3 regions of the Pseudoalteromonas sp. 10-33 genome follow, and region 1 is predicted to be linked to each of the others. Evidence: predicted binding sites of a transcription regulator. Region 1 holds the regulator's gene; each other region holds the start of a gene.

Region 1 (10,684 bases):
CATGTTGAGTCAAATCCCCAAGCCCTTCTTGCGTATCAACATCGGTAATACGCGTACCCACTGGCACCATTACAAATAAGTCGTCTGCTTTTTTACCTGTACAGTTTCGGCTGCGCCCGTTTGTACCGCGCTCAGCTCTGTGAAAGCGCTCAAACTGATAATCAATCAGGGTATTTAAGTTTTCATCAGCCTGTAGATAAACACTACCACCGTCTCCACCGTCACCGCCGTCAGGCCCACCATCTGGGACATATTTTTCACGTCGGAAAGACACGATACCGCTTCCGCCGTCTCCGGCCTCTGCGCGAATTTCTACTTCATCTACAAACTTCATGATTACTCACTTTAGGGATTGGCTTGCTAATTTATACATTATATACCGAAGCCAAGCCGATTGCAGGCTTGGCTTTGGTATATATTTTTTTCTCAAAACAAAAAACCCCGCAAAGGCGGGGTTTTTTAACTACCTTACTGATTACTCAGTTACGATAGTTACGTATTTACGGTTTAAAGGACCTTTTTGTTCAAACTGAACTTTACCATCTGCTTTTGCGAAGATAGTGTGGTCTTTACCGATACCTACGTTTGTACCAGGGTGGAAACGTGTTCCACGCTGACGAACAATGATGCTACCCGCTAGAACTGATTCGCCACCAAAACGCTTAACACCTAGGCGTTTGCTTTCTGAATCGCGACCGTTACGAGTACTACCAGCTGCTTTTTTATGTGCCATTTCTAAGTACCTCTAATTAAGCGCTAATGCCAGTGATTTTAACTTCTGTGAACCATTGACGGTGGCCCATTTGCTTACGAGAATGCTTACGGCGTCTAAATTTAACAACCTTAATCTTCTCACCGCGACCATGTGAAACAACCTCAGCTGTTATCTTACCACCGTTTACGAACGGTACACCGATCTCGATCTTCTCACCATCAGCAACTAAAAGCACTGAATCAAATTCAACTGCCGCACCAGTTTCAACGTCTAATTTTTCAAGACGAATCGTTTGACCTTCAGTCACACGATGCTGTTTACCACCACTTTGGAAAACCGCGTACATAATTAACTCCGTCTGTGCACCCTCAAATCGGTGCAACTAAAATATTCTTCGATAGGGCGCGAAGTTTACGCTAACGCGAAATAACTAGCAAGCCTATTTTGTAATTAAAATGAATAAAAAGTAGCTGCTTTGAGAGCAATTCAATATTTTCTTTATTTTATATTAATTAAGCCTTTTGCCAAGCGCTTTTTAACTCTTTGCAAAAATAATCCTACTGAGCAAAATGCAACCTATGCAGTACATTCTTCAAACTCAAAAACCACTTCCACTGCCCAATAATTAAACAGACTTATTATTAAATTAAGCACTTATTAAGCACTTTAAGTGGTTTTTTTAAATCAATCGTCACAAAATATCGAGCTAGTGCGTTTTTTGTTGTACAATCTGCGCCGTTCACACATAAAAATTGGCTCGGAGATCAATGGATATAAAAGCTATCCAGGCGTTAATAGAAAGCGATATGAATGACGTCAATCAACTTATACATGCGCAAATGCGCTCAGATGTGGCGTTAGTAAACCAACTTGGTTTATACATAGTTAGCAGCGGCGGCAAACGCGTTCGCCCTATGTTAGCTATTCTAGCAGCCAAAGCGCTAGGATATACTGGTAAAGATCACATTACGCTTGCGACCATTGTTGAGTTTATTCACACCGCGACCTTATTACACGACGACGTTGTTGACGAGTCAAATTTGCGCCGAGGCACGCCTACAGCTAACGCTGAATTTGGTAATGCTGCAAGCGTATTAGTTGGCGACTTTATTTACACGCGCTCATTTCAGTTAATGGTCGGTTTGGGCAAAATGCAAATTATGCAAATACTTGCTGATGCAACCAATATTATTGCTGAAGGTGAAGTGCTGCAGCTTATGAATTGCAACGATCCGGACACAACCGAAGCCAGCTACATGCAAGTTATTTACTCTAAAACAGCTAAGTTGTTTGAAGCTGCAACTGGGCTTGCAGCCATTATTACCGACAATGATGAAGCCACTCTCAATGCGTTAAACTTGTATGGCATGCACCTAGGCACGGCATTTCAACTTGTTGACGATGTGCTGGATTATAATGCCGATGCAGACCAGCTAGGTAAAAATATTGGTGATGATTTAGCCGAGGGAAAACCTACCCTACCACTCATATATGCGATGCAACATGGTAACAGTGAGCAAAAACAGCTTATCCGAGACGCCATTGAGCACAGTAACGGAATGGACAATTTAGAGGCTATATTAGATGCGTTAAAGCATACCAATGCTTTAGAGTTCACAATGAAAAAAGCCGAATTAGAAGCTGATAAAGCAATTGCTTGCCTAAACTTTTTACCTGAATCTGATTACAAACACGCATTAGTCAGCTTAGCCCGCATAGCGGTGGACCGTGACCATTAATATTTAGTGGCTCGATGTAAATAAATTTAGATCAACAAAAAAGCCTGCAAATGCAGGCTTTTTTAATGCTCAATTTGGCTATTACGCCATGAAATCAACACCTTCTTTGATGTCTTTTTTCAGAGTCTCAAGCATGTCGTTTTTCGCTTTTTCTTCAAAAGCGCTAAGTTCGCCGTAAGAAAGAATTTCTTCAACGCCGTTTTTACCTAAGCGTACTGGGTGTGCAAAATACTCTGCATCACCATCTTCAACAGCAACATATGCATAGTCTACAACTTCTTCACCTTGTAGGCCTTTAACTAAAGACATACAAAAACGTGCTGCAGCAGCACCCATTGATAATGTAGCTGAACCACCACCGGCTTTAGCATTTACTACTTCAGTACCTGCATTTTGGATACGTGGAGTAAGCGCAGCAACTTCGTCTTCAGTGAAAGTAACACCTTCAACTTGAGAAAGAAGAGGAAGGATAGTTGTGCCAGAGTGACCACCAATTACGGGTACTTTAACTGTAGCAACGTCTACACCTTTAAGTTCAGCAACAAATGCTTCTGAACGAATGACGTCAAGCGTAGTAATACCAAATACACGGCTTGCATCGTATGTGCCTGCTTTTTTAAACACTTCAGCAACAATAGGTACGGTGCCGTTTACTGGGTTAGTAATGATACCCACAAGTGCTTTAGGGCAACTAGCTACAATGCCTTCAGCTAGTGTTTTGATGATACCGGCATTTACGTTAAATAAATCTGCACGATCCATACCTGGTTTACGTGGCATACCCGCTGGGATTAAAACAATATCAGCACCGTCAAGCGCTGTGTTTAAATCGTCTGCACCAAAACCTGCTACTTTAACATCAGTTGGGATGTGTGATAGGTCAACAGCAACACCTGGTACAACTGGTGCAACATCGTAAAGTGATAATTCAGAACCAGCTGGTAAGCCTGTTTTTAATAGTAAAGACAATGCTTGACCGATACCGCCTGCAGCACCTAATACAGCAACTTTCATTGGAATTCTCCGTCATTTGAGGTAGGAAATACTTGTGGCCCTTAAGATAATGAAATTAGCGCCTAAAAACAAATTTATCGGGCCTATTTTGCGATATTTTCGACCATAGTTGTAAACTTTGGTGGTTTATCGCATCAAACTGTCAAGTTGACTAAACAACTGCTGCATAATTATTCATTTTTGTGTAGTATTTACAGCATAAATAAAAATAATGAACAAAGACTATGCAACCTCAAGATAAACAAGAAGCATTGGTAAAAGCGTTTAAGTCTCTTTTAAAAGAAGAAAACTTTGGCTCTCAGGGCGAAATAGTTGATGCGCTTAAAGAGCAAGGCTTTGATAATATAAGCCAGAGTAAAGTGTCACGCATGTTAAGTAAGTTTGGCGCTGTGCGTACCCGTAATGCTAAGCAAGAAATGGTTTACTGCCTCCCCGCTGAAATGGGAGTGCCTACAGCTAAAAGCCCATTACGCCAGTTAGTCATTGATATTATGCATAATGAAATGATGATCATTATTCGCACAAGCCCAGGTGCTGCGCAGCTTATTGCCCGCTTACTTGACTCGTTAGGAAAGGCCGATGGTGTACTCGGTACTATTGCCGGAGACGATACTATATTTATTGCTCCAGCAAAAATTTCTGAAATAGACGTAACACTTGAACGTGTACGTATTTTGTTTGATACGGTTTAAATTTGCTTTAAAAACCCAACTGAGGGGGCAAAAAAAGCTGACCCCATATCGGCTTGAGTAAAATCAAGCCAGTGGTCGTAACACTCCCCCTCACCTAAACGGCTATTCAATACAGCCTCAAATGCAGTCCCAGTGCTTGCGCAGCTTATGCATAACATCCCTTGTTCATAAACATCACCATAAGGCATACTTTGATTCAACAAAAGGGGTTGCCCTTCTTCATCTTTTAATTCACTGCGCGTGGCATGGCTCGTATTTAACGCAGGGGTTATTAACGTGTTATCTAGGCGTGTACGGCCCATTATTAGTTCTTGTTCACTGAGCGATAAATGCTGCCAAACAGTTAAGTCGTGTTTGTAGCGTTGAACATGAATATAACTTCCCTGATCTTCAAAACACCCTGGTTTATTAATTAACGCGGTTGCTCTTTTTTTTCTACCATGTGGCATATCGCCACCATAAATAAAGCCGTTAAAGTCTCGGCCATCTAAAAAGCGAAAGTTACGAATTTGCTCCACCAGCTCTACATCAGGTGCAAAAAGCTTTAAAACTTGCAGTGCAAATAAGTGATTTACATCTTCTCTATCGGAACGCACCTGCACAAACAAGTCACACGGTTGGACACTCATTTGGTGATCTGAATGATTTATATTGGGAAAGCTTTGCAGCTCACTAGGAATATATTCAGGAAGGATATGAGGCCAATATTGGGCACCAATGGCAACAACACATGACAACATTGACTCTGAAAACTGATCGTTAAACTCCTCTTCAATAGCGCTTACTTGCTTTAGTTTAGCGCGCAATGATTCGTCTTGACCATCAAACACATTAAAAAATAAATGCAAACCATGTAGGTTTGCTTCAGCACAAATCCCAGATTGCGCTTGCGCCATTGTTATTCCTCAGTTTTACAGATATAAACACAGTAAATAACATTTGATTACGATTCAAAAAAGTTCACTGTGTGGGGGTTTATTTTTATTATAACCTGCTCATTGATTTCAAATGATTGGCCATATTGCGCTGCAACTTCAAGCGTTTGCTCGGCTATGACAACTTTATAAATATGAGCAGAACCAATAAAGCGACGACTTAATATTGTAGCCCGTTTACTGAGTTTGTCACTTTGACACTCTTTCACCAGTTCTATTTGATGAGGCCGCACATATAACTCACCACTACATGAATGGTGGCTTGCTGGCGTATCAGACTCAACAGTACCAAAAGGTGTTTTATATTCAGTTGCCGTTAATGCTTGTGCGGGTAAGTATATGCCTTGACCAAGAAACTCTGCAACCACCTTTGACCTAGGAGCAGCAAAAAGCTGCTCTGGCGTGCCTTGTTGGGCAACTTTTCCACGATGCATAATGGCAAGCGTGTCTGAAAAAGCAAACGCCTCTTCTTTGGAATGGGTAACAAATACCGCTGATACTTGTTGCGCCTTAATAATGCGGCGAATATCAGCAATTAACTCAAACCTAACTTGAGTATCTATATTAGAAAAGGGCTCGTCGAGTAATAACAAACTAGGTTTGTAGGCCAATGCACGTGCAATCGCAACACGTTGCTGCTGCCCTCCGGAAAGCTGGTGAGGAAACCTATCGGCACAACCCGACAAATGCACTAACTGAAGCATTTCATCTACACGTTGTTGCTTTTCGGATTGGCTCATTTTACCTAACCCAAACGCAATGTTATCTGCTACGCTCAAATGAGGAAACAACGCGTAATCTTGAAACATCATACCTATATTTCGGTACTCTGGTGCTGTAAATGTTGATTCATCACTGACAAGTTTACCATCAATAAATACACTTCCTTGCTTGGCCTCAACTAAACCTGCAATGGCTTTTAGTGTGGTGGTTTTGCCGCAGCCACTCGCACCTAGTAAACACACAATCTCGTCTTTACCCACCGTTAAATCTAAGTCTTCGATCACCTTTGTACCGTTATAGTGATAGCTTACACCTTGCAAAATTAAACTACTCATTTAACTGTGTTGCTCCATAGAACGATTAATAAAATACAAAGGGATAAATCCAACAATAACAATAAACAAAGCAGATATAGAAGCCAGCTCTAACTGCTCATCACTTACATACTGGAAAACATGCGTTGCTAGGCTTTCAAAATTAAATGGCCTTAGGAGTAAAGCTGCGGGCAGCTCTTTCATGCATTCAATAAACACTAATAACGCAGCGGTCAGTAAGCCTCGCCTTAATAAAGGTAGATGGACTAAGCGCAAGGTTTGGCCTTGGCTTTTACCCATAGACTGGCTTGCCATATCAAGCGATGGACTAATACGCACAAAACTCGACTCTATTGCACCGTGAGCAATCGCATAAAACCGAACGACATAAGCAATCACTATAGTAAGCACACTGCCTGTTAGCAGCAGACCTATGTCTAAATTGTATGACTCTAATGCTGCATTAATGCCATTTTCTAACACGGTAAGAGGTAATAACACAGCAATGGCAAGCACAGTACCAGGTAGCGCATAACCTGTACTCGCTAGTCGCCCAGGAATAAGTGGGTACGAGTGTGATGCTATGCGTTGATAAAAAACAACAAATACACCCAATGCAATTGTTATTAGACTCACAACACCTGCCACTTTTAGACTTTGCCATGCATAATTGAAAAACTCAGCATTCCACGCTTTTTCAAAATAGGTAATCGCGTAATTAAGTAATACCGCAATGGGGATCACAAAAGACACAAGCAAAACCACACTACAAAATGCAGTCGCTAACCAAGCCGACTTACCCTTTAAAATATAAAGTGCCTCGCTATTTACACCCGATTGACGCTCAAATACGGCTTGATTACGACGACTAAAGCGCTCTGCCATAAGCGCTAAAAATAGCAATAACAACATAACACCTGATATTTTTGCAGCGGCAGTCAATGAGTAATACCCAAACCATGTGTCGTAAACCGCCGTTGTTAGCGTGCTAACAGCGAAATAACTAACGGTTGCAAAATCAGCCATTGTTTCCATACTGATCAGCGCAAGGGCCGCAACAATAGAGCCGCGAGACAATACAAGGCTCACTTTAAAAAAACTTTTGGTAGGAGAAAGCCCCATTAATTGACTTGCCTGTACCAATTTAAAAGACTGCTCTCTCAAAGCTGTTTTAAAAATTAAAAATAAATAGGGGTAAAGTACCAAAGCAATCATGACTATTGCACCAGGCAATGTGCGAATATCAAAAAACCAGTAATCATTGGGTGACTGCCAGCCAAACCACTCCCTCAGAGTAATTTGCACGGGCCCAGCATAATCTAGTAAATCGGTATACACGTAGGCAATAATGTAAGTAGGCATGGCAAGAGGCAGCATGAGCGCCCATTCAAAGTGTTTTTTACCTGGGAAGTTGCAGTAAGCGGTTAGCCAACCAAGTGGCAAAGCGATAACACTACTGAGTACACACACCCCTAAAATAAGTAGTACAGTATTAGCAATGTAATCCCAAAGCACCGTATCCCAAAGGTGAGTAAAAACCTCGGAGTTGCCTTGTAGCGATTCAAATAAGAGGAAAAACAACGGGGCCGACAAAACCAAGCCTGTCGACCACGCGAATAGCTGCCATTTAGACAGCTTAAATTTATAAGTCATTAAAGATCGAACTTCACCTCATCAATTAACTTAAGCGCTAACGGACGATATTTACTGATCTCATCAAGTGACAAGCTATCTTCTTTAAAGCTGCCCCAAGATGCAACCAAACTAGATAATTGCACACCAGGCTTAACTGGGTATTCCATATTAAGTGATGCATACATGTTTTGCGCTTTATTGTCGGTCATATACTCTATGAGTTTCAAGGCATTTTCAGGGTTTTTAGCATATTTAGTAATAACAGCTCCCGACACATTGATATGCGAGCCGCGATTAATTTGATTAGGGAAATTAATGTGCACTGCCTCTGCCCATGTTTTTTGTTCTTCGTCTTGCAACATTTTACCTAAATAGTAACTATTGCCTAACGCAAGATTACATAGCCCCTCTTTAACGGCTTTAACTTGAGCACGGTCATTGCCTTGTGGTTTACGTGCTAAATTAGCCTTTACGCCTTCAAGCCATGTTTTAGTTTGCGCTTCACCGTGATGCGCAATCATTGAAGCAACCAACCCTAAGTTATACGGATGTTTACCTGAACGAGTGCAAATTTGCCCTTTATATTTTGGATCAGCCAGTTCTTCGTAAGTGAGCTTTGGTAATGCGCCCAAACGATCTTTTGATGAATATACATTTCGCACGCGTTTTGTTAACGCGACCCATTGTCCATCACCATCACGAAAGGCAGAAGGTACGTTACTATCAACGTGAGTGCTATTAATTGTTTGAGTTAAATTTAAATCTTCCAATTGAATAAGTGCACTAAAATTAGACGTTAAAACTAAATCGGCTTTACTATGTTTACCTTCACGTTTTACACGCTCAATTAATCCTTTTTTAGCAAACACAACATTTGTTTTAATACCGGTTTGCTTTGTAAAATCGTCTAAAATAGGTTGTATTAAAAAAGGTTGGCGAAAAGAGTAAATATTAACAACATCATTTGCAAAGGCTGGCGCCGATGCGATAAACCCTAAAGCGATAGCGAGTGTTTTCTTCATTATTCCACCTAAATAGTAATTATTATCAATAATTCTACCGTGAACAGTTAAAAAGTGCACACCCTAAATAGCCATAAATACTAAAAAAACGTCCAAAACAGAAATGCCTTGTAAGAGATATCTCACGGGTGTGCCAGCTTATAAGTAAAACGCCGATTAAAAACCTACCAAAAACAACTTAAACCATTGATAAAGTTAACCTTTATAGTATTTAACAATAATAATACATAAACTGTATCGTGTTTTTGTCCTACTTTAGTTAAGCCATTCGCCTATACTTAACCCATCAATTAAGCAATGACGCTTAACGAGTAAAAGGACAGGGATTAATTACTCGCAAACCAGTGACTGGTTATTAAGGATAACACGGAGTTAGGACAGGCTCAGGATGAGCATCGCAACGGAGTGTTAATAAACGGACAGCATCAGGAAGATGCATAAAGGAGTGCAACATTGGAGTGTTGCTTAACAGGAAGTTGAAGGAATATAAAGGACAGGCCTTAACAGGCAACACAATGGATTGATAACAACACGGAAGCACTAGGACGTGCACATGAAGGATTTGGTAATAGGCTTTACCACAACAGGACGTTTAGGAATAAAGGAGATAAGCCCGGATTGGCTTATATTGCATAGAACTAGAAAGTAATATAGCGATAAACATGGAACAGTAAAAATTGGAGTTGATTAAGTTCAATTGCAGGATGCAGAAAATTAGAAGATTCCGCAAGCGCGCCTAGAGATAGAGCGCGCTTTTCTTTGCCCTAAATTTAATACTACCACTCAATACAATCGGTATTAAAAAGACTCTGGTCTGCCTTTATTTCGTTTTCCCATAAGATACGCATCCCGAAACTTTATAAAGTGATCCTCAAGCTTTTTAGCTGCGTCCATTTCACCCGCGAGTGCCAGTACTAAAATACCCACTTCAGCTGTGCCTAACTGATGCGCGTGAGGCGCAACTCGTAAGCGATAATCTGATAATTTATCAGCTGTTATAGACAATACGGGCAAGTTATCTAAATATGGGCTTTTACGAATCATTTTTTTCGCTTCACGCCATGTACCATCTAAAAATATAAATAACGGCTTTTTGTTAGGCTCAATATTTACTTGCGTAATAGCTCGCCCCTCTTCTACATCTTCAGCAGGAAAAATAACCATTGGCTGATATTGCTCATCATTAATGAGCGCTATTAGCGCATCATCTGGGTTAGTTCTATCCCACTTAAAAGCATGGTTATCAGGTATAATTTCGGCAATTAAACGCCCAGTATTCGAAGGTTTAAAACTTTCGTTATGGTACATCAATAAACACACTGCAGCATCACACTGCGCTTTCTCTACACCTTCACAAATGCAGTAGTGTTTTGCAATTAAGCATTGCTCACAACGTGCTAACTTAGCGCCACGGGCATTAAATTCGCGACGAGATTCACTAATTTGCTGAGCGCGTAATAACAGTACTGAATTATGGGATGAGTGAGTCACAGTGATTAATTACCTATAAATTGTTCGGCGCGTATTGTAGCTAAAAACGTGATGAATAGATATCAGCTATCAGCTATCAGCTATCAGCTATCAGCTATCAGCTATCAGCTATCAGCTATCAGCTATCAGCTATCAGCTATCAGCTATCAGCTATCAGCTATCAGCTATCAGCTATCAGCTATCAGCTATCAGCTATCAGCTCAAAATAAAATGGCACTTTATCAAAGCAAGCTTTGCTTATTTTTAAAATTAACAGTTATAAAAACAAAAAACCCAAGCCGTAGCTTGGGTTTTAAAAAAGCGGTGTTAGTTAAAAGAAATTACTTCTTCTTTTTAACTGCTTTTTTATTTGGTAAATCAGTGATTGAACCTTCAAAAATTTCAGCTGCAAGGCCAATTGATTC
Region 2 (10,684 bases), on a different contig from region 1:
ATTTTAAAGTTTTTCATATTCATCCTTTTGCGGATTGCTTTGGTATGACAGGGATATTGGGATGAAGTATGCATTATCAATCCTTAAACTAAAAAGAGCAGCTAATTGCTGCTCTTTATAAAGGGTTTAAGCATTAAGCCCAAACGGGTCGTCGATACTATAACTTGGTTGTGTAAACCAATGTGGGCCACTGTCGGTCATATAAAAGTGATCCTCTAAACGCACCCCAAACTCATCGGGTATAACTAGCATTGGCTCGTTACTAAAACACATGCCCGATGCAAGTGGAGTTTTGTTTCCACCTACTAAATAAGGCCATTCGTGAATATCTAAGCCAATTCCATGGCCCGTACGATGCGGGCAGCCGGGTGTTTGATACTGTGGCCCCAATCCTTGAGCCGCTAAATAGTTACGGGCCCCTGCGTCAACATCTTCGCAAGTAGTACCAATGTTAGCGGCGTTAAATGCGGCGAGTTGCGCTGCTTTTTCATGATCCCAAAACATGCGCTGGCGCATAGTGGGCTCACCAAATACATACGTGCGGGTTATGTCTGAAAGGTAGTCGTGTACTTTGCAGCCGGTATCTATTAATACCATATCGCCTTTTTTAAGTACTTGCGCATCTTTAACACCATGTGGAAATGACGTAGCAACACCAAACAATACAATGCAAAAATAGTTACCTGGTGCACCTACCTTTTGATGCGCTTTTTTAATAAAAGCTTCTACTTCTGTGGTGGTAATACCTTCGTAAAGCATACTGGCGGTTGCTTGGTGCACAGCTAAGGTCATGTCCATTGCACATTGCATAAGCGCTAATTCGTTTACCGATTTATGCATTCTGCAATGTGCAGAAACGCTTTGCGCATTAATTATATTTAAGCTTTTTTGTGCTTTGTTAATACCATCGAATATAAAAAACTGCGCACTTTCATCAATGCCGATGGTGGCGTCGTTACTAATATTGAGTTGCTTCAATACGCTAACAAATAGCGCATAAGGATTTTCGTGCTCTTGCCAGCCGTGTATTGGTCCTTCAACCACTTTAAAGCCATTAAGGGTACCAATTTCAAAATACGGGGCTATGTATTGTACTTCACCAATCGCAGGTAAAATTGCGCCAACCATTCGCTCACTGGCGTACCACTTCATGCCTGTAAAGTAGGTCAGGTTAGTGCCTGCATTTAAGTATATGGCATCGATGTTGTTAGCCGCCATATAAGCTTGTGCTTTTGCTATACGTTCAAGGTGTTCGTCAGCCTGAATAGGCGTTAACGATTGGGTCATATTATTTAAGCTGGCTAATGCTTGTTCTGGGGTTTGTGTGCCAATACCGATTGTGCTCATTAGGCTTCTCCTTGGAATTTTAGCCATTGTGAGCAATGCCTATTCTAAATTCAATGTTATGCGACTAGTAGCATGGTTAAGTATTTAAAGATTGCTTGGAATGAGTTAGGTTGGGTGGTTGTTAAAATAAAAAGGGGTGAAATACACCCCTTGATGTTATTTTTTTGCGTAGGGAAGGCGCGTTAATTTATTGGCTGTGTGGTAGCTGTCAAGGCCCGTCACAGCTACAGTATCAATGGCTTGTAAATCAAGAAAGCCATCGCTTTGCAAAGCGGTTTCATCTAAATACACGTCTACAATTTCACCGATCACCAGTTCAGTACCATTTATTTCAAGATGTTTGCTTTCAACAAATTTAACAGAGTATTTTAATCGGCTTTCTTCAACAAAAGGGGCTAAAAACTCATTTAAATACTCAGGAGTAAGCCCCGTTGCGTCAAATTCAGATTCGTCTTTATCGTAGCGTGCTGAGGTTTGATGAGCTTGTTTATAAATGGCTTTATTAACCTGATTAATAGTGTAAACACCTGTTTGTAATATATTTTCAAACGTGTGGCGCGGTACACTGTGTGGTCGCATTATCATGCCAACCAGAGGAGGATGAGCCCCTAAATGAATAACCGAACTGACAATCGATAAATTAGTGTTGCCTAGTAGGTCTTGTGTGCCTATTAAGTTTGCACTTTTAAACCCAGATAACGAGTTTATTAAATGTGTACGAGTACGTTTTTCAAGTGCGTCGATGCGCGCTTTAGTAAAATGCATTTTAAATCCTTACCACGGTATAGTTGAGCCTTGCCAATCTAAGTAGGCCGGCTCGCCATTTAATTCTAAATGAGGGTTGTTATTTGTTAAGTCAAAAAGTTGGTGTGCTACAAATTCGGGTGTAAACAACTTGCCTTCGGGTACATTTTTTTGAAATGGCTTAGACAGCTCGGTATCGGTTGTACCGGGATGGAACAGCACAAGTTTGGTGTTCTTTGCACGACGAGCGAGCTCTACTGCGGCAGTTTTAAATAGCATATTTAGGGCTGATTTAGATGCACGGTAAGTGTACCAGCCCCCCATTTTGTTATCGTTGATACTTCCCACACGTGCACTGAGGGCTGTTATTGTACAATGCGTTTTATGATTAATTAAAGGTAAAACGCTTTGCAAACAAAGCAATGGGGTGAGGGTATTAGCGTTTAGCAACAAGTTAAAATAATCAGCGTTGATGTCCTCAAGCTTTTTTTCTGGCATGTGTTCGGTGTTATGTAACTTACCGTTAAACATAATTACTTGGTGTATGTCTGCTTGTTCATCTTTTAAATGCTGAGTCAATCCAGATAAGCTATCCGCAGAGTAGTCAGTATTATAATAACTAATGTTGTCACTATTTTGTGAAACTGTGTTGCTTGAGCTTACACATACAATGTTAAATTTAGTTGCTTGGTTTTGAAGGTGCTTTACGTAGGCTTTAGCTATCGCGCTACTAGCACCAAAAAGGATGATAGTTTTCATTTTTTACCTTTTGACTTTATGGCGCACTGGCCGTTATTGCATTGGGTGTTAGGCATTAAAAACTGGCTAATAGAGTGCCTATGCTTTGCAAAAAAAACATACCCCCAATCTGCAAAAATTCGAATAACGGGTAGGCGAAGTAGTTTCAGCCACCTGTGTTTACCAACTGTTTTCCAAGACTGGTACGTTACATCTAGCCCATAAATCATCTCACCAGTGTCTAATTGCGCTTGCAAGTAAGTAAGTGCTTGAGTTTTATTCACATGAGCATAACGATGGTTAAAGTCGTTTGCATTTAAGTCTTCAAGCGTGATGAGATTGTGCTTGTCGGCTTGCTTTAGCTGCTGCATTTCGGTGCTACAAAGGGGGCAGTTGCCGTCGTAGAAAATGATCATATCGATGCTTTGTGATTATTTTATCTATACTTTTTTACGACATGACATTGCAAATGGATCTATTAAATATGTGCTCTTAATGATATTAATAGTCTTCCATGAAACAAAGGAGACTGAGAAATGAGTGAACAATATGCCGCCCTGCGAGGTAATGTAGGCCTACTTGGACAATTATTAGGTCAAACTATAAAAGATGCCCAAGGCCAAGCAATTTTAGATAAAGTAGAAGAAATTCGCGCTTTATCAAAATCCTCTCGCAGTGGTAATGAAGACGATCGCAAGGCGTTAATTGAAGTATTACATTCGCTAAGTGATGAAGAGCTTTTACCGGTTGCCCGTTCATTTAATCATTTTTTAAATTTAGCCAATGTGGCAGAGCAGTTTCATACTGTATCGCGTTTTAATGACGCTGGTCTTGGCCAGCAAAACCCTCTCACTCAAACATTAAAAACGTTAGCCGCTAAAGCACAAGAAGGTCAGCTAGATTCGAACCACCTTGCTGACACACTCTCAAAACTCCACATTAATTTAGTATTAACTGCTCACCCCACTGAGGTTACTCGTCGTACAATCATCAATAAGCACGTAGAGTTGAGCGACTGTTTAGCATCGCTGGAACGAAAAGATAACTTGGAACATGAGCGCGAAGCTATTTTAAATAGAATTGCCCAGCTAATAAGCCAAGCGTGGCATACCGACGATATTCGCCGCTCGCGCCCAACGCCTGTAGATGAAGCTAAATGGGGCTATGCAGTTATAGAAAATAGCCTGTGGCATGCAGTACCTCGGTTTTTACGTGAGTTTTCGGAACACGCAAAAGAGCAGCTTAGTTTAGAGCTGCCCATTGATTACAGCCCTATTGAATTCACATCTTGGATGGGGGGAGATCGCGACGGTAATCCATTTGTTACTGCGCAGGTTACTTCACAAGTACTTGACCATGGTCGTTGGATGGCGCTCGATTTATATGGCCGAGATATTGATACGTTATGCGCTGAGTTATCTATGTCTGATGCTAGCGAAGAGCTTATTGAGTTAGCTGGCCAAGACTTTGAACCCTACCGCACAGTGCTCAAAAAGCTTAAAGGCGAAGTGTCTGAAACAGTGGCACATTTAGGTGCAAAAATTAAACACAAACGCACTGATGCACAAGACCTTGTGACTGATATTAACCAACTCAAACACCCAATTGAGGTGTGTTATCGTTCTTTATTAAAATGTAACATGAAAGTCGTTGCTGACGGGTTACTGCTTGATTTAATGCATCGTTTAAACAGCTTTGGCCTGCGTTTGGCAAAATTAGATGTGCGCCAAGACTCATCGCGCCACAGCGACGTTTTTTCTGAACTTACGCGTTATTTAGGGCTAGGGGATTACAACCAGTGGCAAGAGCAAGATAAGCAAGCCTTTTTATTAGCAGAGCTTAATTCGCGTCGTCCGCTTATTCCCAAGCATTGGCAACCAAGCCCTGATGTACAAGAAGTGCTCGACACCTTCGATGTAATCGCACAGCAAGATGAAAAAACATTTGGTTTGTATATTATTTCAATGGCACGCACTGCATCCGATATTTTAGCTGTTCAGCTTCTTCTTAAAGAAAGTGGCTGTAGTTTTGAGTTGCCGGTTGCCCCATTATTTGAAACATTAGACGATTTAAATAACGGTAGCGACGTGATCACCACATTACTCGATAATGTGTGGTACCGCGGCCATATTCAAAATACGCAAAATGTAATGATCGGTTATTCCGATTCGGCAAAAGATGCCGGTATGATGGCTGCCGGATGGGCTCAATACGAAGCCATGGACAAACTAGTGCAACTTGCCGATGAGCGTGGCATTGAGCTTGTGTTGTTTCACGGCCGAGGAGGAACCGTTGGTCGCGGTGGTGCACCGGCTGCGCAAGCATTGCATTCGCAACCGCCAGGCTCACTTAAAGGTGGCTTACGGGTAACAGAGCAAGGCGAAATGATACGCTTTAAATTTGGTTTGCCAGATGTTGCACTACAAAGCTTAAATATATATGCAGGCGCTGTACTGCAAAGTAACTTATTACCACCGCCAGAGCCTAAGCCACAATGGCGCGAAGTCATGAAGCTTATTAGTGAGCAGTCGTGTGAGCATTATCGCAATGTTGTTCGCCATGATGAGAATTTTGTTCCTTACTTTAGAATGGCAACGCCAGAGTTGGAGCTCTCTAAACTTCCTCTTGGTTCTCGCCCTGCAAAACGCAACCCCAACGGGGGCGTTGAAAGTTTACGTGCTATTCCGTGGATTTTTGCATGGAGTCAAAACCGGTTAATGTTGCCTGCTTGGTTAGGTGCGTTAACAGGCTTAAAAAAGGCACTAGATCAATATGGCTTAGAAACACTAAACGAAATGAGCCTCAATTGGCCATTTTTTAGAGCCCGTTTAGAAATGCTCGAAATGGTATTCAGTAAAGCCGATAGCTGGTTGAGTGAGCATTATGATAATGCGCTGGTGGAAGACATGTACAAGCCATTGGGTGTAACTTTGCGAAAAGAGCTTGAAGAAGCCATTGAGCTTGTGCAGTCATTAAGTCCACAAAAAAGCTTACTTGCCGGTCAGCCTTGGATCAAAGAGTCGATTAGTTTACGAAATCCGTACACCGATCCGCTCAATGTATTGCAGGTTGAGTTGCTTCGCCGTGCTCGTTCTAACGAGGAGCATAACGAAGGTGACATCGATAATGCATTAATGATCACTATGACAGGTATTGCTGCAGGTATGCGTAATACTGGTTAATCATTAACGTTTATTATTTAGCAAGGGAACACGCTGTGTTCCCTTTTTTTGTGTTTAATAACCGAGGGCCTGTTTATCTTTCGAGGTTAAATTTGCAGCAGTGTGTTTGGTACTTAGGCAAGGCAGAGCCTATGTAGTGTGGTTATTCCCCATAAATAGGCGATAACGCAGCATGAATACCAAACACGCGCTGCCAGAAGGTTCGTCCTAGGGACGATTAACTCTTTGTTGCCTACATGGATGTAGGTAAGGGGCGTGAGCAGGACGCGGAAGCTTTGCTCGGTCTTTACTTAGCCCACTAGGTTACAAACCTCGCGCCACGATCAAATCGTCCCTAGTTAGAACAAATTTTAATCCTGAAAGGTCAACAGGCCCTAGCAATTTGGGTCTTAACCTTTTAAACTACTTAGCCATTGAATAATTAAAAAACCTTATGGCTTCATCAACTTTTACTGTGCAACAAGACACAGCACTTATTAATACACACATTTCTTTAAACGTAGCGCAAACAGCGTCTTTACGTAGCCAATTAAAGTCGCAACGCGGCATATTAAACGCAAACAACATTGAACAGCTTTGCAAAGAGTTTAATGTTTCAGTCGATTCATTGTTACAAGGTTTAGTACCTTTAGCGTCTGAGTTTTCGGTGGCTCCAGTATCACATTTTCATGTGGGTGCAATTGTCAAAGCCATGGATGAGCAGCAACAAATCAGTTTTTATTTTGGCGCTAATGTAGAGTTTGCTCACCAAGCGTTGAGTTTAGTTGTTCATGCAGAACAGTCTGCCATTAATAACGCTTGGTTAAATGGCGCTAAAAAAATCCTTAAAATTGCTATAAGCGATGCTCCGTGTGGTTACTGTCGCCAATTTATGAACGAATTAGCCGACGCGAAAGAATTTGATATTTTACTTCCAAGTCAACATTTTAAATTAGCAGAGCTATTACCTCATTCGTTTGGACCAACCGATTTAGGTAACGAATTTAGCTTGTTTAATCCAAAACCTCAGTGTGCGGTTTTTGATGATGAACAGATTGAAGAGACTTTTGCTGGCTTTGCGTTAAATGCGTATGTACCGTACAGCCAAAATTTTAGTGCGGTAAAAGTAAGTACATTTAATAATGGAGATTTTTACGGCAGTTATGCAGAAAACGCAGCCTATAGTCCAAGCTTATCGCCTCTACAAAGCGCGTTGAGTCAGTTCTTTTTAGCTGGCCTTAGTTTTGATAAGGAGACAGTGAAAGGCATCACACTGTTAGAAACGAAAGGGCACGAAAATCAAGCGGGCGTATCGAAAGCGGTATTATCGGGATTTACTGATTTGCCAGAGCTACAAGTAATTAGCGCTGCGCTTAAATAGAGTCAAAAAAGCACAGTTAATAAGCTGTGCTTTTACATATCAATTTACTTATAAATAAATACTAACCAAGTAACACTTTAGCGGCTTCTAACACAACAGCCACTGATTTCCTTTCTATTTCACCGTGGTCAACGTTAGGGATTTCTTGACGAGTACGGTTAACTAATACACCGGCAACACAGGCAGCTTGCAAGCCAAGAGCTGCACACATAGTGAATAATGTGGCCGACTCCATTTCGTAGTTCATTACCCCTAGTTTTTGCCATTCTTCACAGCTACCTTGAAATGCTTTTGGCACATAACCAGAATGTGTATCGTAGCGTTCTTGGCCTGGGTAAAAAGTGTCGCTAGATGCAGTAATACCAATGTGAAAATCAATGTTTAAATTTTTACATGCTTCAACCATGGCCTGTGTTGCATAAAAGTCAGACACAGCCGGGTAGCTAAGCGGTGCAAAATGTTGGCTTGCACCGTCCAAGCGCACAGACGCTTGGCTAATTAATATTTCACCTTCATTAATGTGAGGCTGAATAGCACCCGTAGTACCAATACGTAAAAATTGACGCACGCCTAGTTGAGCAAGTTCCTCTACTGCAATCGATGTAGATGGGCCGCCAATACCTGTAGAGCATATAACAACTGAATGGCCATTTAATTGACCAAGATAAACATGAAACTCACGTGTTTGAGCAAGACAGGTTGGGTTGTCTAGGAATTTTGAAATGCGTGCAGCGCGATCTGGGTCACCGGGTACTATTGCAAGTTTTGCACCTTGTAGATCGTCAATACATAGTCCTAAGTGAAATACCTTTTCCATATCTAAGCCTTTTTAAAATAATTTTTTTCAATCTAGCATCTTTGCTAGAAACCTACCTTAAGTACAGGACGTATGTCCGTATTTATAAAATTGAGCGCGTGTCTAGGCCAGTAAAACAGGGCTGTAGCGTATTTTATGCACCAACTATGAATATTCAAGCACACTCTTAAATTAATGGTTTACTTGTGCAGTTGACTTGTGTGCGTAGACATTATAAGTATCACTCAATCAAGTGGTTAACCATGAATTATAATTGCCTGTACTAATTAAAACCAATTAACTATCAACTACTTATATTTTTATTTTAAGTTTTTTTTAGAAATAATTTTAATGATACATACGTTAAAAAATTCCAATTTTTAATTTTTTAAAGTTTAGGTCTGTTTAATCATTTTGCATAAATAATCACTAAAATACGCACAGAACAATTCATAAGGATTTATTATGAGTCAAGAAATTCAAGCATTTAATAGTAAAGTAGAGCACTGCTTATGTGCTCCTGGCGATGGTGTTTTTACTGTTAATACTGCAAAAGAGCGAAAAGCGGCACTTCGAAATAAACTGTACGGTCAAACCGAAAATGTAGAGATGTTATGGCGTGAATCGTTAAATGAGTTGCCACACTCTCCTCATAAAGCGGTAATGCTTGGAATTAGTTCTGATTGTGGTGGTGGTATCCTACGTGGTGCTAATTGGGGTCCTTTATTTGTTCGTTCAGCATTAATTGATCAGCATCCCGAATGTCATTCGTTTGACTTAGGCGATGTACGTGTTATTCCTCATTTATTGCACGACAAGTATCTAAACGACGCAACTATCTCTAATTGCCAAAAAGCGCTATACGGAAACGAAAATAACGATTACTACGTCAGTCCGCTATCAATCACCGAAGATGTGTGCGACAGCTTTTACGCGACGTTTAAAGATAAAGGTATTTTTGGTATTGGTGGCGATCACTCTATTAGTTACCCATTAACCAAAGCCTATTTAAAAGCTAAGCGCGAGCAAGGGAAGCGCACGGCTATTATCCACTTTGATGCGCACACCGATTTACTTGTGGAGCGCCTAGGCATAGATTTATGTTTTGGGTCTTGGTGTACACATATTTTAGAGTTTTTACCTGCACCACATCACTTAATTCAATTTGGCATACGCTCAAGTGGAAAACCAAAATCACATTGGGAAAACACATTTGGGGTTAAACAACATTGGGCGCATGAAATTATTGAACGCGGTGCAGCCGCTATTGCCGCAGATACTATCGCACAATTAAAAGCTGATAATGTTGACGAAGTGTATGTTAGTTTTGATATAGATGCCCTCGATGCTGAATTTGCTTCTGCAACCGGTACTCCTGAGGATAACGGGTTAACACCTCAACATGCATTAGATATTTTATCGGCCATTGCAGGTGAGTTTCCTATTACAGGCGCTGACATGATGGAAATAGCACCATTTACCGACAGTTCTTTAGTTGGGCAAGCGAGTTCTGAAACAACGTTAAAAGAAGGCGCAAAAATTTCAGCCTTTTTGATTAATGCGATGAACAAATAAAAATTAATACTATAGGCTTAATTGTATCTAATTGACTACTCAAAACTAGCAGTCTACTCAGCCTCAACTATATTTATTGAATAATTACACTAATTTAGTTGAGGTTTATTGAATGAAGGGATTCGTTTTTTTACTTTGTTTTTTATACCCTGTTGCTCATGCTAACGAAATTAATATAGTGACGGAAGTTTTCCCTGACTTTCAATATCTCGATACAAACAACCAGTTGGCAGGGCGCTCTGTAGAAAAGGTAAAAAACGCCCTTAATGCTGCTGGCATTAATTACACTATGTCGGCTAACAATTGGAGTGTGTCTTATAATGCAGCCCTTAGAGATAAAAACACCTGCATTTTTTCAATTGTTCGTTTGCCACCAAGAGAAAATAAATTTGTGTGGATAGCTGAACTTGAAGAGTTTGAGTCAGCGATTTTTGGACTAAAATCTCGTGGTATAAAATTAAAGACCTTACATGATGCCAAACGTTATAAAATAGCAGTATTAAGAGATAACTTTAGCCATCATTATTTACTTGAGCGCGGTTTTAACGAAAGCCGACACCTGTTACTAATTGATAACCTAGATAAAATAGATAAGTTAATTAGTGCACGCCGTGACATTCTTGATTTTGTTGTCCTAAGTAAAAAACAATTTAATTACCGTCTCAAAACATCACCAAAATTAAATTTACTCGAGCCAGTGCTTGATTTAAATACGGCTCAATCTCCGTTATATTTTGCGTGTAACATAAATATGGATGAGTCGTTAGTTGCACAGTTACAGCTTGCATTTAGACAAACCTCCTCCCTTAATTAGTGCCTAAATTTTATTTAACTAACTGAATAATAAAAACTTAAACATAAAGTAAAAATATCAATTGCTGCGATTAAAAAAGCGACTATAATCAGCTGCTTTTTATATAAAAAGCGCTAACTTTTTGGAGC
Region 3 (10,684 bases), on a different contig from region 1:
CACGCATAATAGGAGGCTGAATTATTGGTACTAGTGCCATGTAAGAGTAAGCCGCTACTGCAATTGCCCCTAATAAATCAGGCGCTAGTTTTGAGGCTAAAAATATTGCCGTTGGGCCATCAGCCCCGCCAATAATAGCAATAGCTGATGCATCTTGAAGCGAAAACTCAAAACCAGGTATGAAGTTAAGTAAAATTGCACCAAACAAGGTCGCAAAAATACCAAATTGAGCCGCAGCCCCCAGCAATAACATACGTGGGTTTGCTATTAGCGCACTAAAGTCAGTTAATGCACCAACACCCATAAATATCAATAGCGGAAAAATCCCGGTATCTATACCCACATAATAAACTGAGTACAAAAGCCCGCCAGGGTCAGACATACCAGCAACCGGGATATTAGTTAATATCGCGCCAAAGCCAATTGGTAATAAAAGCAGAGGCTCAAAGTTTTTAGATATCGCTAAAAACAATAACAAACAGCCTACAGCAATCATTATCAAGCCAGGAAACGTAAAGTTAGCAAGACCTGTTGCATGCCAAAGGTTTAAAAGACCTTCCATTTATACGACTCCTTAAGCCAACGCAATAATTGCGTCACCAGTGGTCACTGAGTCACCCTCAGACACAAGCACTTCAGCAATTGTACCAGTATGCATTGCACGTACTTCAGTTTCCATTTTCATGGCTTCCATAATCACAACAACATCACCTTCGTTTACAACCTGACCCGCTTTCACTTTAACTTTAAAAATATTACCAGCTAAAGGTGCATTTAGCGTTTCACCTGAAGCCACTGAAGCAGACTGAGGTAAATGTTCTGAATCTTTTAATGTGACTTCTTTAAGTTCACCGCCTTGCGCTACGACAACGTCGTAAACTTTACCGTCTACCTTAACGCTGTATTGCTCAGCCTTAACACTGTTACTATTTGCTGATGTCTTAGCTGGCGATTTACTTGTGTTATCGTCTTCGCTTGGTACCGGTTCAAATGCATCAGGATTATTACGGTTTTTGATGAATTTTAAACCAACCTGTGGGAATAACGCATAAGTAAGTACGTCGTCTATTTTATCCTCAGCAAGCGATAAACCTTGCTCTTGTGCTTCTTTTAATAGCTCAGCTTCAAGTGTTTCCAGCTCAGGAGCAATGTTATCAGCAGGGCGACACGTAATAACGTCGCTGCCATTGAGTACGCGCTCTTGTAGCTCTTTATTCATTGGAGCTGGTGTTAAACCATATTCGCCTTTTAATACGCCTGCGGTTTCTTTAGTGATAGTTTTATAACGCTCACCTGTCAGCACATTAAGTACAGCTTGAGTACCCACAATTTGTGATGTTGGCGTAACAAGAGGAATGAAACCTAAGTCTTCGCGTACACGCGGTATTTCAAGTAGTACTTCGTTAAGCTTATCAGCGGCACCTTGCTCTTTAAGTTGGTTTTCCATGTTAGTTAACATGCCACCTGGTACTTGAGCGAGTAAAATACGTCCATCTACGCCTTTTAAACTCCCTTCAAACGCTGCGTATTTTTTACGAACATCTCTAAAGTAAGCTGCAATTTCTTCAAGTTGGTTTAAATCAAGCTCAGTATCTCGCGCTGTACCTTCAACAATTGCTACAATGGTTTCTGTTGCTGAGTGACCGTAAGTCATACTCATAGACGAGATAGCGGTATCAAGCATATCAATACCTGCATCAATCGCTTTTTGGTACGTAGCAGTACTTAAACCTGTTGTAGCATGGCATTGCATAGCAATTGGAATCGACACTGTTTCTTTCAGCGCTTTTATGAGCTCTTCTGCGTCATATGGCTTTAACAAACCCGCCATATCTTTAATACAAATTGAATGACAACCCAGCTCTTCTAATTGCTTGGCTAGCGTTAACCACATATCAAGTGTATGAACAGGGCTTACCGTATACGAAATAGTACCTTGAGCATGAGCACCTACCTTAACAGCCGCTTTAATGGCTGTTTCTAGGTTACGTACATCATTCATTGCATCAAAAATACGAAAAACATCAACACCGTTTTTGTGTGCGCGCTCAACAAACTTTTCAACAACATCGTCAGCATAATGGCGGTAACCTAATAAGTTTTGACCGCGTAATAGCATTTGCTGCTTAGTATTTGGCATCGCTTTTTTAAGCGCACGAATACGCTCCCACGGATCTTCACCTAAATAACGAATACAAGAATCAAAGGTCGCACCGCCCCACGATTCAATTGACCAGTAACCTGCATCATCTAATTTACTTGCAATCGGTAGCATGTCATCTAAGCGCATACGCGTGGCAAGTAATGACTGATGCGCATCACGAAGAACCAATTCTGTTAATTTTAATTTAGCCATGTGTGTGCCCCTTATTTGTTATTTGATTTGTACTGAGCAATGGCAGCACTAATAGCAGCGATGTGCTCATTTGGCACACCTTGAGATTTAAACGATGGTGACTTAACTGGAGTCGCAACTTCGGCAGGGCTAAAACGCGCCACTAAGTTAGACATTATTGTAACTGCGCCAATTAATATCGAAAGAAAGACAAACACTCCAACCATACCTGTTAGCATTAAGCTACCAGCGGTTGTAAGTACAGCACCTATATCCATTTTTCTCCCCTTGAAACCCATATCGAAAATAAAAAGTCGATTTAGTTAAATATTTATTCACTAGATAATAACAAAACAAATATCTTTGTCTAGCCATTGTAAATTGGTAAAACCAATTAAAATAAAAATAACATATAACCAAATTTATTAACCACAGTAAAAACCCTTACCCATCAACACCCCATAATACACACAAAAAATACTCACTATATTTTTAAGCTATAGCTGAATTTTTAACAAAGCCGAATTCCCCGTACTTTACTGAACCTAAAATCACTCATAATGTGTAGAAAAAAACAAACTTGTTAATTGGTCTTACCAAGAGAGGCTTTTCTAAGCACCCTTTAATTTCAACCTATACTTGTGTGTGAATAAGTTACACAACCCAACGTAAAAGTTACCAATTTAACAAAGTCAAAAAACAAACAAAAACATACAAGATACTGATATAAAACAAAAATATATTATGGCACAGTACTGGCATTAACTATTGTGTACAAATTTGATAACCAAGGAGAAAACAATGTTACGCTGGACAATCACATTTTTAGTTATTGCTTTAATCGCTGCAGTGTTGGGTTTTGGTGGCATCGCAGGTGCCGCAGCTGGTATAGCAAAAATTATATTCTTTATTTTTATAGTACTTTTAGTTATTTCGTTAGTTTCGGGTGCGCTACGTGGTAAATCACCCAGGTAGGCATATACTCAACTAACACTACAATTTTATTTATTTACAAGGAATTACATTATGAACTCTACAACTTTAAAAGCAGCACTAATTGGTCTTTTCGCAAGTTTTTTCATCATGGGTTGTCAAGATAACAACGCAGAAGAAGCCGGAGAACGTATTGATGAAGTAGTAACAGATGTACAAAATTCTGTTGAAGATACGTGCGAAGAAGTGAAAGAAGGCGTAAACGCTGAAGAAACTAACTGTTAATAGTTAGTATATTATTAAAAAACGGCTCTTAAGCCGTTTTTTTATGCCTAAAATAAATGCACGCATTATAAAGCTGCTCATTTATAAGCGAACTTGCTAAAATATATAAAACGATTTTTAAAGCAAGGCACTATGTCATTTTCAACCACCTACACACTTGATAAACCCTACTTTTACGAATGCTTTGACGAGTCACTTCCTTACAGCAAACGCGCACAACCTAAGTACTTTTTACTGGTACTGTTAGTCTCGCTTGGTTTATTTAGCATTTACGGTTTAGCTGATCATTATTTAGGAACATTTTTGATCATGGTTGCTGTGCTTGAATGCGTTGCTTTTTATTACCGCAGGCCATGGTGGGTGACCAGACAAATGTTTAGCCGAGCATCAGGTTCTGAGGTTACACTCACCTTTGATGATGAAGGCATTAAATCGGCAAACCATTACAAAAGCTACCAACTAGCTTGGCAAGACATCGCTGAGGTAATTGAAACGCCACGGGGCGTGTTAATTAAAAATAAAAACAGCCTGCAATATATTTCAAAGCAAATACTCACAGATGAAATGCTCGATTTTATAAACAAAAAAGCCACTCAATGAGTGGCTTTTTGACTTAGCTAAATAATTTATTTAGCTAGGTATACGTGTTGATTAAGCATTGCCCGGATTAGGGTTAGACTTTTCAGCTTGTATACGCATGTAAATTTCTTCACGATGCACTGATACGTCTTTTGGTGCGTTTACACCAATTCGAACTTGATTTCCTTTAACACCTAAAACGGTTACAGTTACTTCGTCACCGATCATAAGGGTTTCACCTACTCTACGAGTTAGTATTAGCATTCTCTTGCTCCCATGTTCCAATTAAAATTATAAGATTCCGCTTATCCATATTAATGAAAAATAGACTAAAAAGTAAGTAAAAACTCACTATCTATCTACTTTCCGTTAAAAATGCTTTATGTAATGCACGAACTGCCAACTCAAGGTACTTTTCATCTATTAAAACAGAGATTTTAATCTCTGAAGTAGACACTAAAACAACGTTAATATTTTCCTGCGCCAATGCATCAAAAAATAAACTAGCAACACCCCAGTGCGATTTCATGCCCATACCAACAGCAGATATTTTTGCTATGGTTGTTATCCCGCTTATATTTTCAGCACCTAAGGACACCTTTTTCTCGGTTAGTAATTCAAGTGCTTGCAGGTAGTCATTCGAGTGCACAGTAAAAGCATAGTCTATTTTTTCAAAGATATGATTAACTTGATTAATCATATCTATTTCGATGCCGTTATCAGCAAAAAGTTTCAATATTTTTACAAGATTTTGAGTGCCACTTTGTACACCCTGTACCTTAATTAAGCACTCATCTGCGTTAAATGCAATACCCGAAACAACTTTACTTGGCATGTCGTTTTCCTCAAACGTGATCAATGTCCCTTCATCGGGATTAAAGCTCGAAAGCACCCTTAGTGGAACATTGTGTTTACCTGCCGCCTCTACAGAGCGAATATGCAATACTTTAGCACCTAAGCTTGCTAACTCTAGCATTTCAGCAAAGGTCACTTTACTCATTCGCCGTGCGTTAGGTTCAACCCGAGGATCTGTAGTATATACGCCATCAACATCGGTATAGATCTGACATTCGTCGGCTTTTATAGCCGCGGCTATTTCTACCGCCGACGTATCAGTGCCGCCTCTGCCAAGGGTTGTTATATTGCCTTCAACATCACGCCCCTGAAACCCGGCAATAATAGCAATACGGTTATGCTCAAGTTCATGCTTTAAACGCGTAGCTGCAATGTCTGTAATGCGGGCTTTACCGAACATATTATCGGTTTGAATATTAACTTGATCGGCAAGCAGGCTTACGGCTGAGTGGCCGCGTTTGATTATAGCCATAGCCAATAAAGAAACCGATATTTGCTCGCCGGTACTAATTAGTACGTCGAGCTCGCGGTTACTAGGACGGGAATCTATTTGTTTGGCAAGATTAATTAAGCGGTTGGTTTCTCCCGACATAGCCGAGAGCACCACAACCACTTGATGACCTTGTTGCCTAGTTTTAACAACAAGGTCGGCGACCGCTTCTATTCGCTCTATTGAGCCAACCGACGTGCCGCCATACTTTTGTACAATTAACGCCACTTAGGCTTAAGTACGCTCAGTTAACCAAGCAGTAACGCTATCAAGTGCAGCAGCAAGGTTTTGTGGTTCAGAACCACCAGCTTGTGCCATATCAGGACGGCCGCCACCTTTACCGCCTACTTGGCCGGCCATGTGGTTTACAAGCTCACCGGCTTTTACTTTGCCAGTTAAGTCTTTAGTCACACCGGCAATTAGGCTTACTTTGTCGCCACTGGCAACACCGAGGGCAATAACACCTGAGCCAATCTTGTTTTTAAGGTCGTCAACCATACCACGAAGCGCTTTAGACTCAGTACCTTCAACGTTTGCAACTAATAATTTAACGCCATTAATGTCTACTATAGAATCTAATAAAGACGCACCTGCAGCGCTCGCTAGCTTATCGTTAAGCTGAGCAATTTGCTTTTCAAGGCCTTTAGACTTTTCAAGCAAGGCAGTTACTTTTTCAAGTACTGATGCGCTATCGCCTTTCACAAGCGCTGCTACATCGCTAAGCTGTTGCTCTTGCTCACTTACATAAGCAACTGCATCTGCGCCAGTTACTGCTTCTATACGGCGAACACCGGCAGCAATACCGCTTTCAGATACAATTTTGAATAAGCCAATATCACCCGCACGCTCAACGTGTGTACCACCACAAAGCTCAATTGAGTAATCACCAATGGTTACTACGCGTACCTCGTCGTCATACTTTTCGCCAAACAGCGCCATAGCACCTTTCGCTTTAGCATCATCAATAGCCATAAGCTCAGTGTTAAGTGCAAAGTTACGGCGAATTTCGTCGTTAACTACACGCTCAATATCACGTAGCTCGTCTTTAGTAACGGCTTCAAAGTGCGAGAAATCAAATCGTAAACGATCCGCTTGAACTAACGAGCCTTTTTGGCTTACATGTTCACCTAATAACTGGCGTAATGCTTCATGTAAAATATGCGTAGCTGTATGGTTTTTCTTAATACGATCACGGCGTGCGTCATCAATAGTGGCATCCACTTTATCGTTAACACCAATACGGCCTTGTACTGTGCCGTGGTGCGCAAATGCATTACCCAATTTAGTGGTGTTAGTCACATTAAACTCGCCACCAGCAACTGTAATTGTGCCTGTATCGCCCGTTTGGCCGCCAGATTCTGCGTAAAACGGTGTGCGGTCTAGTACAACAATACCTTCTTGGCCATCTTCTAATAACTGTACGGCCTCACCACCAGCAAACACTTCAACCACTGTCGCACTGTAATGCGTGCTGTCGTAGCCTTTAAAGTCAGTGTGTTTATCTGATTTTAATTGCTCGTTGTAATCGGCACCAAATTTACCCGCTTGCTGCGCAGTTTTACGCTGTACAGCCATGCATTCTTCAAAGCCTTTATGATCAATGGTCATTTGGCGTTCACGCGCAACATCGGCTGTTAAATCGGCAGGGAAACCATAGGTATCGTAAAGTTTAAAGACTAAATCACCTGGGATCACATCGCCTTTAAGGTCACTTAAGCTTTCTTCTAAAATAGCTAAGCCGCGCTCAAGTGTTTTACCAAATTGCTCTTCTTCAATGCGTAATACTTTTTCGATAATTTCTTGTTGCTTAGCAAGCTCAGGGTACGCTTGACCCATTTGCTCAATAAGTGCAGCAACTAATTTAAAGAAAAACGCGCCTTGTGCGCCAAGCTTATTACCATGGCGCACAGCACGACGAATAATACGACGAAGTACGTAACCACGGCCTTCGTTAGATGGCATAACACCATCTGAAATTAAAAATGCACACGAACGAATGTGATCGGCTACTACGCGAAGTGACTTATCGTCCATATCTTGCGCGTTAGTGACACTTGCAGCTGCTGCAATTAAGCCTTGGAATAAATCGATTTCGTAGTTTGAATGCACGCCCTGCAAAATAGCAGAAATACGCTCAAGGCCCATTCCCGTATCAACAGATTGCTTAGGTAATGGCAACATAGTACCGTCGCTTTGACGGTTGTACTGCATAAATACGAGGTTCCAAATTTCGATAAAACGGTCGCCGTCTTCCTCAGGTGAGCCTGGAGGTCCTCCCCAAATATGCTCACCGTGATCGTAAAATATTTCAGAACACGGACCACACGGGCCTGTATCGCCCATTGACCAAAAGTTGTCTGAGGTAGCAATACGAATAATGCGGTCTTCGCTTAAGCCAATATCTTTTGACCAGTACTCAAACGCTTCTTCATCATCATGATAAATAGTAACAAGCAGTTTTTCTTGAGGTAATTTAACAACCTCAGTTAAAAATTCCCACGCAAACTTAATAGCTTCTTGCTTAAAGTAGTCACCAAAACTGAAGTTACCTAGCATTTCAAAAAATGTGTGGTGGCGCGCCGTGTAACCCACGTTTTCTAAATCGTTATGTTTACCACCAGCACGTACACAACGCTGTGAGCTTGTTGCACGTGTATATGGGCGAGATTCAGCGCCTAAAAATACATCTTTAAATTGCACCATACCTGCATTGTTAAACAATAACGTGGCATCGTTGCCCGGAATAAGCGAGCTTGAAGGAACAACTTGGTGTTGCTTGCTGGCAAAAAAGTCTAAAAACTGTTGCCTAATTTGTGCGGTAGTCATGTGCTGCATGTGAAAATCTCACCTGTATTTACTGTGATTGCATTGCAAAATCGATTTGTTCATAGCTAAAACCTCGATACATTAAGTAGCGCACGCGCTTAGCCTTGTCTTTGTAATCGAGGTTTGCCGGTGTATTTGAATATTTTTTGTTGTACGCATCCTGCGCAAGCTCAAACCAGTCTATTTCAAGCTCTTCAACTACCTTTTCGAGTAGCGAACGGTCAATCCCTTTGCCCATAGCCTCGCTTTGAATTCGCTTAAGCCCATGGCATTTAAAAATGTGCTTTCTTACAAAGCCTTCACAGTAACGTTGCTCGTTTATAAAATTGTGCTTTTCGCACCAATCAAGCAAGTTTTCGATAAACTCATCTGTGGCTTCTTTTTGCTGTAATTTAAAGGTTAACTCACGGCGCGAGTATTCTTGGCGTCCGAGTAACCAAAGTACATAATTTTTTAATTTTTGTTTTAACTTATCATCCATTAAGCGTCAAAGCGTCCGCTTGTTTCACTGCTAAGTGGTTTAACATTTTTGTCGTCACTTGGCGGGACAATCGGCATAAAAATCGCTTGATAAGAAACAAAAAAACTAATGTAGCAAATCGGCATTAAAATCAACAGTGGTAAGAACGATAAGAACATAGAAACCGCCATAAATAGTACGCAAATAACACCAAAAACACTTAGCGGAAACAAATTATGATAAAAAACCATAAGCGATTGCTTAAGCGCCGTTAAAATACGTTGCTCTTTATTAAAATAAACAAGCGGTACCGCATAGGCAAAGGCCGTTAAATAAATAAGCATGGCCATAAAAAATAAAATAACACTCGCACCCGAAATACTCGCAAGAGTTTGCTCAAGTGCAGCCTGAGGCTCAAGTCCTGGCTGGCTCATAATTGCCACGGCATCGGCAAATAAACCGTTTGCTAATAACGCCATTAAAATACCCGCACCCATTTGGTATAACGCCAAACGAACCAAGCCCAAACGGTTGCCTTTAGCTGAAAATGGCTTAAGGATGTCAGCCAACATAATTTTGCCGCCTTGCTGCTTGGTCAGCACCGCTTGGTAAAAGCCGGCAGTTAAAAAAGGCGTAGCCAGTGCAGCAACCACTTGCAGTAAAGGTAAAAACAACGACAGTAAGCCCACAATGCCAATAAATAAATGCATAAAAATAAACGTCATTGGCTGGGTTTTAAAAATAAGCCATCCCGCTTTTAACCACTTTAGCCCGGCATCTGCTTTAAATACTCGTAATTGTGTAGACATACTTGCTCTTAATTTATAACGAAACACGCCAAGTATAACTTGGCGTTGGGTGGGATCACAGGGGCAGATCAGTAATATTAAGGTTTTTTAATTTTTTTAATATCTAGCATATGTGCGCCATGCTTTATTTTGGTTTCTAAGTAGGCTTTATTACCTGCTACACCCGCTTTTATGTGTGCATGTGTACCAATAACCGTATCAACTTCAATACCCGCATCTTTTAAGGCATTGAGCTTTTTAGGGTTGTTGGTCATTAATTTAACGTGCTTTAAATTAAGCGCATTAAGCATTAATACCGCATCAGAAAAGTCGCGTAAGTCATCTGCAAAACCTAAATGATTATTGGCCTCATAGGTATTCATACCTTGCGATTGCAATACGTAAGCATCAATTTTATTGTATAAACCAATACCACGGCCTTCTTGGCGTAAATACAGCAAAATACCGCCTTGCTCGTGCATCATTTCAATACATTCGTTTAACTGTTCGCCGCAATCACAACGTGATGAATGAAATACATCCCCCGTTAAACACTCCGAATGCATACGAATAAGCGGTACATCTTGCTCGGTATCTGCGTTATTAAACACCATAGCAATATGCTCTTGACCATCTTTTAGGTCAGTAAATGACACTATTTCTGCAGGGATATCACTGTTTTTGCCAACATTTAGCTGGACTCTTGCTCTTACTTGCGCCACGACAAATCCAAATATTTAAATAACTACGACACGACAATAAAGTGATAATATCACAAAAGAGTAAAATTAGATCGTAGTACAACACTGTTTATCGCAATTATATGGCGACGACAGCCCCTGTTTTCAATGATTAAACCTAATTAACCTGAACTCTGAATAATAAACCTATCTTTAGCAGCTATTTTTAGCGCTAACTGCGTTGAATTTACTTGCAATAGGCCTGCTATTGACACGTAAATTCGCCTTGTTTCATTGAAAATCTCTGACTAGAAAAATAAAATTTAAATATCACCATTATTCAACATATTAGCAAGTATTTTAACCAGCGTTCAGGCTAATTAAAAAACACAGTAAATCAGCACATAATAGTGGCTTTTGTACCTGTATAATGACAATGGTTATAATTTATAG

The links. Region 1 encodes ArgR, which controls arginine synthesis, uptake and breakdown. Its sites were predicted from a motif close to ANTGAATANNTATTCANT; they were not measured.
Region 2: ATS76_RS16820 (arginase family protein) is a predicted target of ArgR. The motif match lies at 8,581-8,598, and genes of this name have one in related genera.
Region 3: ATS76_RS10355 (OadG family protein) is a predicted target of ArgR. The motif match lies at 2,658-2,675, and genes of this name have one in related genera.

The regions. Positions count from the first base shown of each region.
Region 1 is NZ_LOFI01000024.1:180,829-191,512, forward strand. Features, by position in the region: gene cgtA (Obg family GTPase CgtA) at 1-334, opposite strand, end outside; gene rpmA (50S ribosomal protein L27) at 476-733, opposite strand; gene rplU (50S ribosomal protein L21) at 750-1,061, opposite strand; gene ispB (octaprenyl diphosphate synthase) at 1,483-2,454, shown strand; gene mdh (malate dehydrogenase) at 2,536-3,468, opposite strand; gene argR (transcriptional regulator ArgR) at 3,693-4,160, shown strand; gene ATS76_RS13245 (Dyp-type peroxidase) at 4,157-5,056, opposite strand; gene ATS76_RS13250 (ABC transporter ATP-binding protein) at 5,104-6,153, opposite strand; gene ATS76_RS13255 (ABC transporter permease) at 6,154-7,785, opposite strand; gene ATS76_RS13260 (Fe(3+) ABC transporter substrate-binding protein) at 7,785-8,789, opposite strand; gene ATS76_RS13265 (tRNA-uridine aminocarboxypropyltransferase) at 9,588-10,280, opposite strand; gene lpdA (dihydrolipoyl dehydrogenase) at 10,601-10,684, opposite strand, start outside.
Region 2 is NZ_LOFI01000027.1:69,228-79,911, reverse strand. Features, by position in the region: gene ATS76_RS16860 (DsbA family oxidoreductase) at 1-17, opposite strand, end outside; gene ATS76_RS16855 (M24 family metallopeptidase) at 127-1,347, opposite strand; gene ATS76_RS16850 (flavin reductase family protein) at 1,504-2,112, opposite strand; gene ATS76_RS16845 (SDR family NAD(P)-dependent oxidoreductase) at 2,122-2,850, opposite strand; gene ATS76_RS16840 (thiol-disulfide oxidoreductase DCC family protein) at 2,847-3,245, opposite strand; gene ppc (phosphoenolpyruvate carboxylase) at 3,366-6,011, shown strand; gene cdd (cytidine deaminase) at 6,445-7,371, shown strand; gene udp (uridine phosphorylase) at 7,433-8,188, opposite strand; gene ATS76_RS16820 (arginase family protein) at 8,633-9,742, shown strand; gene ATS76_RS16815 (transporter substrate-binding domain-containing protein) at 9,855-10,556, shown strand.
Region 3 is NZ_LOFI01000015.1:1,998-12,681, reverse strand. Features, by position in the region: gene ATS76_RS10365 (sodium ion-translocating decarboxylase subunit beta) at 1-562, opposite strand, end outside; gene oadA (sodium-extruding oxaloacetate decarboxylase subunit alpha) at 575-2,356, opposite strand; gene ATS76_RS10355 (OadG family protein) at 2,368-2,613, opposite strand; gene ATS76_RS19035 (DUF1328 family protein) at 3,137-3,310, shown strand; gene ATS76_RS10350 (hypothetical protein) at 3,362-3,553, shown strand; gene ATS76_RS10345 (YcxB family protein) at 3,686-4,153, shown strand; gene csrA (carbon storage regulator CsrA) at 4,205-4,396, opposite strand; gene ATS76_RS10335 (aspartate kinase) at 4,488-5,705, opposite strand; gene alaS (alanine--tRNA ligase) at 5,712-8,312, opposite strand; gene ATS76_RS10325 (regulatory protein RecX) at 8,332-8,784, opposite strand; gene ATS76_RS10320 (BPSS1780 family membrane protein) at 8,784-9,572, opposite strand; gene ATS76_RS10315 (GTP cyclohydrolase II) at 9,650-10,273, opposite strand.